2 regions of the Actinoplanes sp. NPDC020271 genome follow, and region 1 is predicted to be linked to the other one. Evidence: riboswitches for the same ligand, from Rfam matches in the RefSeq annotation. Region 1 holds a riboswitch; the other holds the start of a gene.
The links. A riboswitch is a leader RNA that binds a small molecule or an ion and turns the genes downstream of it on or off. The one in region 1 is predicted to bind glycine.

Region 1 (5,571 bases):
TGACCTCGTCCCACGGGACGGTTCCCTGTTTCACGGCCAGCAACTCGTCGCGCAGGTGGCGGACGTCGACCAGCACCTCGCCGGTCCGCAGCACGTGCGCGCCCGCCATCAGCAGCCGGATCATGTGCATGGCCTGCTTGTGGTTGGTCTCGCCGGTGCGGGCGCGACGGGCGGCGACGCGGTCGAGCTGGTCGCGCGCGTAGTTGCCGTACGTCTCGAAGACTCGCCGGGACAGGAACGCCTGACGCACCTCTCGCAGTCGCTCGCCCTCGGGCGTGAGGTGTTCGGTCAACGGCGACCACAGCACCTCGAGGACCGTCGGGTTGGCCTGCAGCGCGAGCGTGCAGAAGCGCTCGATCTCCCAGGAGAACTGTTCCTCCCCGGGCCCGTCGAGGTGGGTCGGTGGCTTGTCGAGCCGCCAGAAATCCCGGGTCGGGGCGGCGTAGACGCCTCGCCGGTCGTGGTCGCTGCCCGGCCCGTCGAGCCCGTAGGCACGGGAGCCGACCACGACGGCGAGGATGGTGTGCTTCTCGACCAGGTCCGTCATGATCCCACCCGCTTCGTGCCGCGACGACCACGGTGCGCGGCCCGTCCGGGAACGGTAGTCACCCGGCCCGGGGCGCGCGCGTCATTTACGAGAGCGGTGCGCACGACGTACCGAATGATCAGGTTTGGTCTAGAGGTCGAGAACCGTGGCGTCGATGTCACCGATCTCGGCCTCGGACAGGTCGAGGTTGTTGATCGCGGCGACGTTGGTCTCCAACTGCCGCACGCTCGACGCCCCGATGATCAGGCTGGTCATGCGCCGGTCGCGCAGCGCCCACGCGAGGGCGAGCTGGGCCAGCGACTGGCCGCGCCGCTTGGCGATGTCGTCGAGCGCGTGCAGGCGGCCGAGCGTCTTCTGGTCGAGGGCGCTCTCGTCGAGGAAGACGCTGGTGCGGATCCGCGAGTCGTCCGGGATGCCGTCGAGGTACCGGTCGGTGAGCAGGCCCTGCTGCAGCGGGCTGAACGCGATGCAGCCGGCGCCCGCCTCCTCCAGGGTGTCGAGCAGGTCGTCGTGCTCGATCCAGCGGTTGAGGATCGAGTAGGACGGCTGATGAATCAGCAGCGGCGTGCCGAGGTCACGAAGAATCGCGGCGGCCTTCGCGGTCTGCTCCGACTTGTAGTTGCTCAGGCCGACGTAGAGCGCCTTGCCCGACCGCACGATGTGATCGAGAGCGGACATCGTCTCCTCGAGCGGGGTGTCCGGGTCCGGCCGGTGGTGGTAGAAGACGTCCACGTAGTCGACGCCGAGCCGCTTCAGCGACTGGTCCAGGGAGCTGACCAGGTACTTCCGGGAGCCGAAGTCGCCGTAGGGGCCGTCCCACATGGTGTAGCCGGCCTTCGACGAGATGATCAGCTCGTCGCGGTGGTGCCGGAAGTCCGCCTTGAGGATGCGGCCGAAGTTGGTCTCCGCGCTGCCCGGCGGCGGGCCGTAGTTGTTGGCCAGGTCGAAGTGGGTGACCCCGAGGTCGAAGGCGCGGCGCACGATGTCGCGCTGGCGGTCGGCCGGGCGCGTGTCACCGAAGTTGTGCCAGAGACCCAGGGAGATGACGGGCAGCTTCAGGCCGCTGCGGCCGGCACGGCGGTACGTCATGGACTCGTAGCGATCAACAGCAGGGGTGTAGGTCACAGCTCCACCCTAGGAGTTCCGATCATGGTCGTCTCCACTGGTAGGTTGGTTGTCAGCTGCGCGGGAGAGACTCGTACCTTCCGAACCGGAAGTGCGGGCGCCGAAGGGGCAAATCCTCCCCGGAATCTCTACAGGCATCAGGGACCGCGCGGGCAGGCGACTCTGAAATGCCCATTTCTGGGTATGACAGAGGGGGAGGGCTTTGTCAGCCTTCTTCAGCCCGGGAGTCGCCCATGCCGTCGTCATTCACCCATCGCCACATCGGTCCGCAGGCCGACGAGCAGGCGGAGATGCTCAAGGCCGTCGGCTACGGGTCGCTCGGCGAGCTGATGGACGCCGCCGTCCCCGAGTCGATCCGGTTCCACGGCGACCTGGACCTGCCGGCCGGCGCAGGCGAGGAGGAGACGATCGCCGAGCTGCGCGCGATCGCCGGCCGCAACGTCGTGGCCACGCCGATGATCGGCCTGGGCTACTACGGGACGCACACGCCCGCGGTGATCAAGCGGAACGTGCTGGAGAACCCGGCCTGGTACACGGCCTACACGCCCTACCAGCCGGAGATCAGCCAGGGCCGCCTCGAGGCGCTGCTCAACTTCCAGACCATGGTCACCGATCTGACCGGGCTGACCACCGCCAACGCGTCGATGCTGGACGAGGCGACCGCCGTGGCCGAGGCCATGACCCTCGCGCGACGAGCTTCCCGAACCAAGTCATCGACGTACGTCGTGGACGCCGACACCTTCCCGCAGACGCTCGCCGTCCTGCGCACCCGGGCCGAACCGCTCGGTATCGAGGTGAAGCTCGTCGACCTCGACGCGGGCGAGGACCTGCCGGCGGAGTTCTTCGGGCTGCACCTGCAGTACCCGGGTGCGTCCGGCGCCGTCCGTGATCACGCCGCCCTGGTCGAGGCCGCCCACGCCAAGGGCGCCCTGGTCACGGTCGCCGCCGACCTGCTCGCCCTGACCCTGCTGCGCGCCCCGGGCGAGATCGGCGCGGACATCGCGGCCGGCACGACCCAGCGCTTCGGGGTGCCACTCGGCTTCGGCGGCCCGCACGCCGGATACCTGGCCGTGCGGGCCGGGCTGGAGCGCAGCCTGCCGGGCCGCTTGGTGGGCGTGTCCAAGGACGCGGACGGGGCTCCGGCGTACCGGCTGGCCCTGCAGACCCGCGAGCAGCACATTCGTCGCGAGAAGGCGACCAGCAACATCTGCACCGCGCAGGTCCTGCTCGCGGTGATGGCCGGCATGTACGCGGTCTACCACGGCCCGGCCGGGCTGCGCGCCATCGGGAAGCGCGTCCACGACCACGCGCTGACCGTCGCCGGCAGCCTGACCGCCGCCGGCGTCGAGGTCGCGCACACCGCGTTCTTCGACACGGTCACCGCGATCGTTCCCGGTCGCGCCGCGGCGATCGTCGCGGCCGCCGCCGAGCACGGCGTCGACCTGCGGCTCGTCGACGCCGACCGGGTGTCGATCTCCACCGACGAGACCACCACCGGCGCACACGTCGCGACGGTGCTGGAGGCGTTCGGCGCGTCCGTCGCCGAGCCGGCCGTCTGCGGTGCGAAGCCCCTGGCCCGGACCAGCGACTACCTGCACCACCCGGTCTTCAACACCCACCACTCCGAGACCAGCATGCTGCGCTACCTGCGCAAGCTCTCGGACCGGGACTACGCGCTGGACCGCGGCATGATCCCGCTCGGCTCCTGCACGATGAAGCTGAACGCCACCACCGAGATGGAGGCGGTCACCTGGCCCCAGTTCGCCGACATCCACCCCTTCGCGCCCTCGCACCAGACCCGGGGGTACGAGGACCTGGTCGCCCAGCTCGAGGGCTGGCTGGCCGAGATCACCGGCTACGACGCGGTCAGCGTCCAGCCGAACGCCGGCTCCCAGGGCGAACTCGCCGGTCTCCTGGCGATCCGCGGTTACCACCGTTCACGCGGCGAGTCGCACCGTGACGTCTGCCTGATCCCGTCGTCGGCCCACGGCACGAACGCGGCCAGCGCCGTGATGGCCGGCATGCGGGTCGTCGTGGTGGCCTGCGACGAGAACGGCAACGTCGACATCGCCGACCTGGACGCCAAGATCGAGAAGCACGCCGCCTCGCTGGCCGCGATCATGGTGACCTACCCGTCGACCCACGGCGTGTACGAGACCTCGATCGCCGACCTGTGCGCCAAGGTCCACGAGGCCGGCGGCCAGGTGTACGTCGACGGCGCGAACCTCAACGCGCTGGTCGGCTACGCCAAGCCGGGCAAGTTCGGTGCCGACGTCTCGCACCTGAACCTGCACAAGACGTTCTGCATCCCGCACGGCGGCGGCGGTCCCGGCGTCGGCCCGGTCGCGGTCCGCGCCCACCTGGCCGCCTTCCTGCCGGGCAACCCGCTCGAGCCCGGCGACCACCACGCCGTCTCGGCGGCCGCGCACGGGTCGGCCGGCATCCTGCCGATCTCCTGGGCGTACGTGCGGATGATGGGCCCGGACGGCCTGGCCCAGGCCACCGCGACCGCGGTGCTGGCCGCGAACTACGTGGCAGCGCGGCTGCGCGAGCACTACCCGGTGCTCTACGCCGGGGAGAACGGCCTGGTGGCGCACGAGTGCATCCTCGACCTGCGCCCGATCACCAAGGCCACCGGCGTCAGCGTCGACGACGTCGCGAAGCGGCTCATCGACTACGGCTTCCACGCGCCGACGATGTCGTTCCCGGTCGCCGGCACGCTCATGGTCGAGCCGACCGAGAGCGAGGACCTGGCCGAGCTGGACCGGTTCTGCGACGCCATGATCTCGATCAAGGCGGAGATCGACCAGGTGGCCGCGGGGGTGTGGCCGGCGGGCGACAACCCGCTCGCCAACGCGCCGCACACGGCGTCGGCGGTCACGGCGGACGAATGGGACCACCCGTACCCGCGCTCGGTCGCCGGATTCCCGAAGGGCGTTGACCGGACCGCGAAGTACTGGCCGCCGGTCCGCCGGATCGACGGGGCCTACGGCGACCGCAACCTGGTCTGCTCGTGCCCCTCGCCCGAGGCCTTCGAGAGCTGACCTCCGGGATTGCGTGCGCAGGTCGCGGTCATCCCGATCGCGGCCTGCGCCGTCTTCCGCCGGTTGCCCGTCGGACGGACAAGCCGGCTCTCAGCCGATTGCCTGTCAGGCGAACCGGCCTTCGTCCGGCTGGCCCCTCGGGCAAGCCGGCAGGTGTCCGGTTGCCGCATCGGGCATACCGGCAGGGTGGGTCCGGCCGGGCCACCTCATCGGGGCCGGCCGAGGGCTCCGAAACTTCCGCCAAACAGGGCGTCCGTATCGTTACCCTCAGTGATTATGCGGCGAGGGCGTGGCGTGCCGGACCACGGTGCGGCTCAATGGTCGTACCGTCCGGCAGGAGCTCACCGGTGTCCTCGAAGACGATGACACCGTTGCAGAGCAGGCTCCATCCCTGCTCGCAGAAGGTCGCCACGGTGCGGGCGGCCTCCCGGTCGATAGCGTCGGCTGGAGGGCATTCGTTCAGGTGCTGGCACATCGCGGGTTTTCTCCGGTAGGGGGCTGTGTGAAGGTTCACAAAGTCGGGCTCGAACGTTACCTCACATCGAACGACAACGGTTCAACGGAGTGACGGTGTCCGGCTCTCGTTCCACGGTTCCGATGGTCCACGCGCAGGGGTCCGTCGGCCACTCTCCGGCACCTCCTCCCGGGGCCCCGCCGGCGTCTCCGACCGCCTGCCGTGCCCGTCACCATGCGTTACGTTCGTTCTCGTGGCACCGGGGTGATCCCGGTGACCCTGCCGAGCTTCTGGCCGGATTCCTGGCCGACAACGGACTGCCGGTGCGCAACCTCGGCCGTTCGGATGACAAATACGGGACGATCGGCCATGGCACTATTTGCGGAGCGTCGCTCTACGTA
Region 2 (5,571 bases), on a different contig from region 1:
ACCTCGGCCCCGGAGATCGACGCGTTCTCCTTGAACAGCAGCCCGATCGCGCCGGCGGCGAGGAGGAACCGGACCACGCCGTCGTCGTCGAAGCCGGGCACGAACGCCTTGCAGTAGCTGAGCACGGCCGGGATGATGCCCGCGGCGCCGTTGGTGGGCGCGGTCACGACGCGACCTCCGGCCGCGTTCTGCTCGTTGACGGCCATCGCGTACGCGGTGAGCCACTCCATCGCGTGCACGGCCGGGTCCCCGGCGGCGCGCAGTTGCCGGGCGGTGGCGGCCGCTCGACGGCGCACCTTGAGGCCGCCCGGGAGGACCCCTTCGGCGTCCAACCCCGCGTTCACGCACTCCTGCATGACCTGCCAGATGCCGAGCAGCCCGGCCCGGATGTCCGGTACTGATCGCCACGCGGTCTCGTTGGCCAGCATCAGCCGCGAGATCGAGAGCCCGGTCGTGCGGGTCAGCTCCAGCAGTTCCGCACCGGAGCTGAACGGATGTGGAAGCCGGGTGTCGTCCGCCCGTACGCGGGAAGATCCGACCTGGTCCACGACGAAGCCGCCGCCGACCGAGAAGTAGGTCTTGGCGAGCAGCTCGGCGCCGTCGGCGCCGAGCGCGGTGAAGGTCATCCCGTTGGGGTGTTCGGGCAGCGAGCGGCGGCGGTGCAGCACCAGGTCGACGGCGATCTCCCGGCCGTCGAGCATGATCGGCCCCGGTTCCAGGGTCGTGTCGACCGTCTCCGGCTCCTCCCCCATCAGGCCGAGCAGCACGGCGCGCGGCGTGCCGTGCCCGTGTCCGGTGGCGCCCAGCGAGCCGAACAGTTCGGCGCGGATGCCGGCGACCCGCGGGTCGAGGTGCCGGGCGAACATCCGAGCGGCACGCATCGGGCCGACCGTGTGGGAGCTGGACGGCCCGATGCCGATCGAGAAGAGGTCGAAGACGGAGACGGCCATGATCACTGATCCTTACCGGGGGCGCTGGTAGAACGGGAGCGGGACGATCTCGACGGCTTCACGCTTGCCCCGAACATCGACCGCCAGATGGCGTGAGTCGAGATTTTTCGTGACATAGGCGAGAGCGATCGGGTGACCCAGCGTCGGCGACGGCGCACCGCTGGTCACCTCGCCGAGCGTTTCCCCGGTGTCCGCGTCGACCACCACATACCCGGCTCGCGGCGATCGACGCCCGGTCGCCCGGAGTCCGACCAGTTCCCGCGTCGGCGTGCAGGCCCGCAGCGCCTCGCCACCGACGAAGTCCCCCTTGTCCAGCGCCACGATCCGCCCGAGCCCGGCGTCGAACGGGGTGGTGTGAATGCTCAGCTCGTGGCCGTAGAGCGGCATCCCCGCCTCGAGCCGCAGCGTGTCGCGGCACGCCAGCCCGGCCGGTTGGGCGCCCTTGTCCTGCAGGAACGCCCAGATCGCCGGCGCGTCCTGGTTGCCGCAGTAGATCTCGAAGCCGTCCTCGCCGGTGTACCCGGTGCGGGCCAGCAGCACGTCCCGGCCGGCCACCTCGGCGGGCTTGATCGCGTAGTACTTGAGATCCGGGTGCTCGCCGACGATCTTCACGGCGTCCGGTCCCTGCACGGCGATCAGCGCCCGGTCCACCACCTCGACCGTGACCGCGAAGCCACCGGAGTGCTCGCCCAGCATCGCGCGCACGACCGGCGCGTTCGCGGCGTTCGCGACCACCAGGAACTCCTGGTCGGTGAGCCGGTAGACGACCAGGTCGTCCAGCACTCCGCCGGTCGTGTGGCACAGCATCGTGTACTTCGCCCGCCCCGGCTTGACCGCGGAGAGCCGGCCGACCAGCGCGTAGTCCAGGAACGCGGCGGCGTCGGGCCCACCGACCGCGATCTGCCCCATGTGCCCGAGGTCGAAAAGACCCGCCGATTGCCGTACGGCATGGTGCTCCCCCACATCACTGCCGTACCGCAGCGGCATCTCCCAGCCGGCGAAGCCGGTGAAGGTGGCGCCGAGGCGCTGGTGGACGTCGAAAAGCGCGGTGCGTCGCAACGGGAGGCTCCTGTGGTCGGGGCCTCCCTCGCTCTGTCATCTCTGCCTGAGAGGTTCACCGCCGTTGGGCGGTTTGCACCGTGGGCGCAGCGCCATGGGAGCGCTGTCTTTCCAGAGTCGCCGAACCGCTGCGGTACTGGGGCCTGAGAGATTCTGAGGGAGAAGTTGCTCCTTCGGCGCCCTCGCCAGGTCGCGAGGGCTCTCCCGCAGCGGTCGTTGCGGCGAAGTCTTCACTTGTCGGGTCGGACCCTATCAGCCGGTGCGCTCCGTCTCACCCGCCTGGGCCAGGCGTTCCAGGGCGGGCAGGGCCTGCACGATCGCGTCACGGTCGGCCGGTTCCAGGTGGTCGAAGAGCCGGTCGAGCGTGGTCGCGTAGTGGGCGAGGGTCCTGATCACCACCGCCCGCCCCTCGTCGGTCACCTCGACGAGCACGCCGCGACCGTCGGTGGGGTCAGGCACCCGCCGGACCAGGGCAGTCTTCTCCATCCGGCCGACGAGCTGGGTCATGCCGGGCTGGGAGGCCCGGGTGACCCGGGCCAGTTCGGTGACCCGGGCCGGCCCGTCGTCGGCGAGCCGGCGCAGCACCGAGAGCGCCACCGAGCTCGGGTTGTCGGGCCCTTCGAGCTGGCGCAGGAAGCGCACCAGTCGACCGAGCACCGGCAACAACTGTGATCCACGACTCTCGCCGGTCACCATTTGAATAACCTCATTATGGACATAGTGTCGAAGAAGTTCAGATCCTTTCGTACGGGAGGCCGTCCGGTGAGCGCGGCTCCCGGTCAGTCACTCCTCAAACCACCGAGGGCGGTCTTCGCGGTCGCCTTCGCCTGCGTCGTCAGCTTCATGGGCATCGGCCCGGTCGACCCGATCCTGCCGGCGCTCTCCGCCGAACCGGACGCCACGCTCGGCCTCGGCATCGCGGCCGGCCCGCTGCTCGGCGGCTTCCTCGGCAACATCAGCTGGCGCGGCCCGTTCTTCGGCGTGGCGGTCCTGATGGCGATCGCCCTGCCGGCCACGGTCACGCTGGTCGAGCCGACCCCTAAGCCGGCCACGCCGACGTCGCCGGTGAGGTGGCCGACGAGTTCGGTGGCGCCCCCGACGCCATCGACTTCGGGGAAGAGCTCAAAACCCACTGATCCCGATTTCCCGTACGCCGTGAGCCCCCGCCCCTGATTCCGCGCCCGCAACGCCCGCCGCACTCGAGGCCGCCACGCGACTCGCGCCCGGCCCGGCATACGCGACGCCCGCCGTGGTCGAGCCCGCAGCGCGCATTGCGCAAGGGGGTTTACCCCCGGAGAACCGAAACCGCGATCCGGGGGTCTGCACGATTCTGCGGAAACGCTCTGACCAGCAGAATTTGTCCTATCAGCAAGGCACACACCGAATGGACAGGACAGAGACCATGTGGCAGAGCAACTACTCGTACGACGACAGCCAGACCTTCGCCTACGGTTCGCAGAGCAGCGGCTACTCCGGCTACGACGGCTTCCCGCAGCACGACGACTTCCAGCCGGACAACTCGCAGCCGGAAAGCTCGCACCAGGACAGCTCGCACCAGGACGGTGCGGCCCAGGACGGTGCGGCCCAGGACGGTGCGGCCCAGGACGACTCGATGCGGAACCACCTCGGGCACGGCGGATACCAGGGCAACGACTTCCAGCCGGAAGGCTGCTCCGGCTACGGGGAGCACTACCAGACCCAGGAGTTCCACTACTACCACTCCGAGCACCACGTCGACTCGTCCGCGTTCCACGCCTGAGCGGAGAGACCCCGATGACCGTCACCGTCGACCACGATGAACTGCGGGAACTGGTCCGGCTCGTCCGGCTGGGCGCCGAGGCCAACGCACGGCCCGACCTCGTCGCCCGCCTGTCGGCCGGTCCGGTCACCGCCGGCCAGGTCATCCGGTCCCTGCAGTCGCTGGAGATCGACCTACGTAACCGGCGTGCCGGGCTGTGCGATCCGGGCCGCGGTGCCCGCCTCGCCGCCGAGGCGCGGCACGCCGAGACCCGGCTCCGCCGGTTCCGCGAGCAGAGCGCACGCTGGGCTCGCACCCTCGGCGAGGCGGTGGGCACGGCCGATTCCGATGTGGGGTACGCCCTGCAGCGCCGCGTGCGATGCCTCGTCGACGAGGGCACCGCGATGATCGAGTCCCGTGTCCCCCGCGCCGACCTCGACCGGTGGTTGCAGTACCGGCTCGCCGCCGAGGTGGCCGAGAGTGATCGCGCACTGCGCCGGACCGCGGAGACGATCACCACCCGGCTCGCCGTGATCGCTCCGATCCCGCCGGTGACGCTGGTCTTCGGGGCACCGGCGGTGGTCGCCCCGCCGTGGCCGGCCCCGACCGGCCGGCAGCCGATGGCGACGCGGCTGACCGGGGTGCTGATGCCCGCCTACAGCGGCATTGCCATCTCCTTCGTGATGCTCCGGGATCGGGCACCGGACTGGCTGCTCGTCACGGCGGCGATCATCCTCGCCGTCGGCCTGGGTGGCGCCGCGCTCGCCGGTGACCGCTGGCGGCAGGCCGACCGGGAACGAGCCGAGGCCCTCCACCGGCTGAGCTCGACCGCCGACGCGTTGCGGCTGGCCCTGACCAAACAGCTCCGTGACGGCCTGCGCGCCATCGAACAGCGGGTGCACGCCGCGGTCGACGCGGCGGTCAACGAGCAGACGGCGCGGCTGACCGCGGCTGCCGGCGCAGCCAAGCGGGCGGCGCAGGCGCACCTGGCGGGCCGCGCGGTCAGCGCCGTCGACGCGGATCTGGCGTCGATCCAGGACTTGCTGCTCCGGGCATCCCGGCTCCGGGCGCCGGCGTGGTGAAAGCGGCCGCCGTCCCCCACGACCCATTGCGAGCCCGGACGTGCTCACCCGAGCGGACCACCGTCACGGCGCCCCGCGCGAGTCCGCGAGTGACCAGTCGAGCGGGCCGGCATCACACCGGCGGCGCGAGTCCGAGTTTGATCAGCCTGGCGGGCCGGCATCACAGCGACGGCGCGAGTCCGAGTCTGATCAGCCGAGCGGGCCGGCGTCACGGCGGTCCGTCGTGAGCAGCAGGTGTTCGCACGAGCGGACCACGGTCGCAGCGACCCGGCGGACGCTGCGGGCGGTGCCCGGGTGGGAGGCTCGCGCACGCCAGACGGTCAGCGCCCGGCTGACGGCGTCGGCGATCTGCGCCGGCCCGGCATCCGGTTCCAGCCCGAGCCGGTGGACCGGGTCCGGGCCGGCGTCGCCCAGCAGCCGCGCGGCCGTGGCCACGTCGGCAGGGCTCAGGTCACCGGGGTCCGAGCGCAGCTCGTCGATCGCGGTCACCTCGGCGTACTCCCGGCTCTCGGCCCGGATCCGGTCCAGCCGATGCCGCAGGTGCTGCGCTCCCGAGCCGGGCGGATCGTCACGGACCAGCTCGTCGAGCGCCCCGAGCGCCGACCACGCGGCCAGGACGGCGTCCCGCCGCGTCCCCGGCTGGTCGAGACCGGCCCGGATCCGGCGGAGGCGTTCCACCGGCTCGGCGTCGCCGTAGAGGCTCGCGGCCTGCTGAACGGCCGCCCGAACGGCTCCGGCCAGC

Region 2: linked by a shared signal. The riboswitch ahead of gcvT (glycine cleavage system aminomethyltransferase GcvT) and the one ahead of gcvP (aminomethyl-transferring glycine dehydrogenase) in region 1 are both predicted to bind glycine.

Annotation. Positions count from the first base shown of each region.
Region 1 is NZ_JBIRWQ010000009.1:105,763-111,333, forward strand. It holds gene ACH442_RS21320 (DNA polymerase beta superfamily protein) at 1-547, opposite strand, end outside; gene mgrA (L-glyceraldehyde 3-phosphate reductase) at 677-1,672, opposite strand; glycine riboswitch at 1,724-1,829, shown strand; gene gcvP (aminomethyl-transferring glycine dehydrogenase) at 1,906-4,716, shown strand; gene ACH442_RS21335 (DUF5999 family protein) at 4,991-5,191, opposite strand; gene ACH442_RS21340 (chorismate-binding protein) at 5,314-5,571, shown strand, end outside.
Region 2 is NZ_JBIRWQ010000008.1:132,517-138,087, reverse strand. It holds gene ACH442_RS19880 (L-serine ammonia-lyase) at 1-950, opposite strand, end outside; gene gcvT (glycine cleavage system aminomethyltransferase GcvT) at 963-2,009, opposite strand; glycine riboswitch at 2,131-2,226, opposite strand; gene ACH442_RS19870 (MarR family winged helix-turn-helix transcriptional regulator) at 2,262-2,705, opposite strand; gene ACH442_RS19865 (MFS transporter) at 2,772-3,182, shown strand; gene ACH442_RS19860 (hypothetical protein) at 3,394-3,768, shown strand; gene ACH442_RS19855 (hypothetical protein) at 3,783-4,829, shown strand; gene ACH442_RS19850 (sensor histidine kinase) at 5,019-5,571, opposite strand, start outside.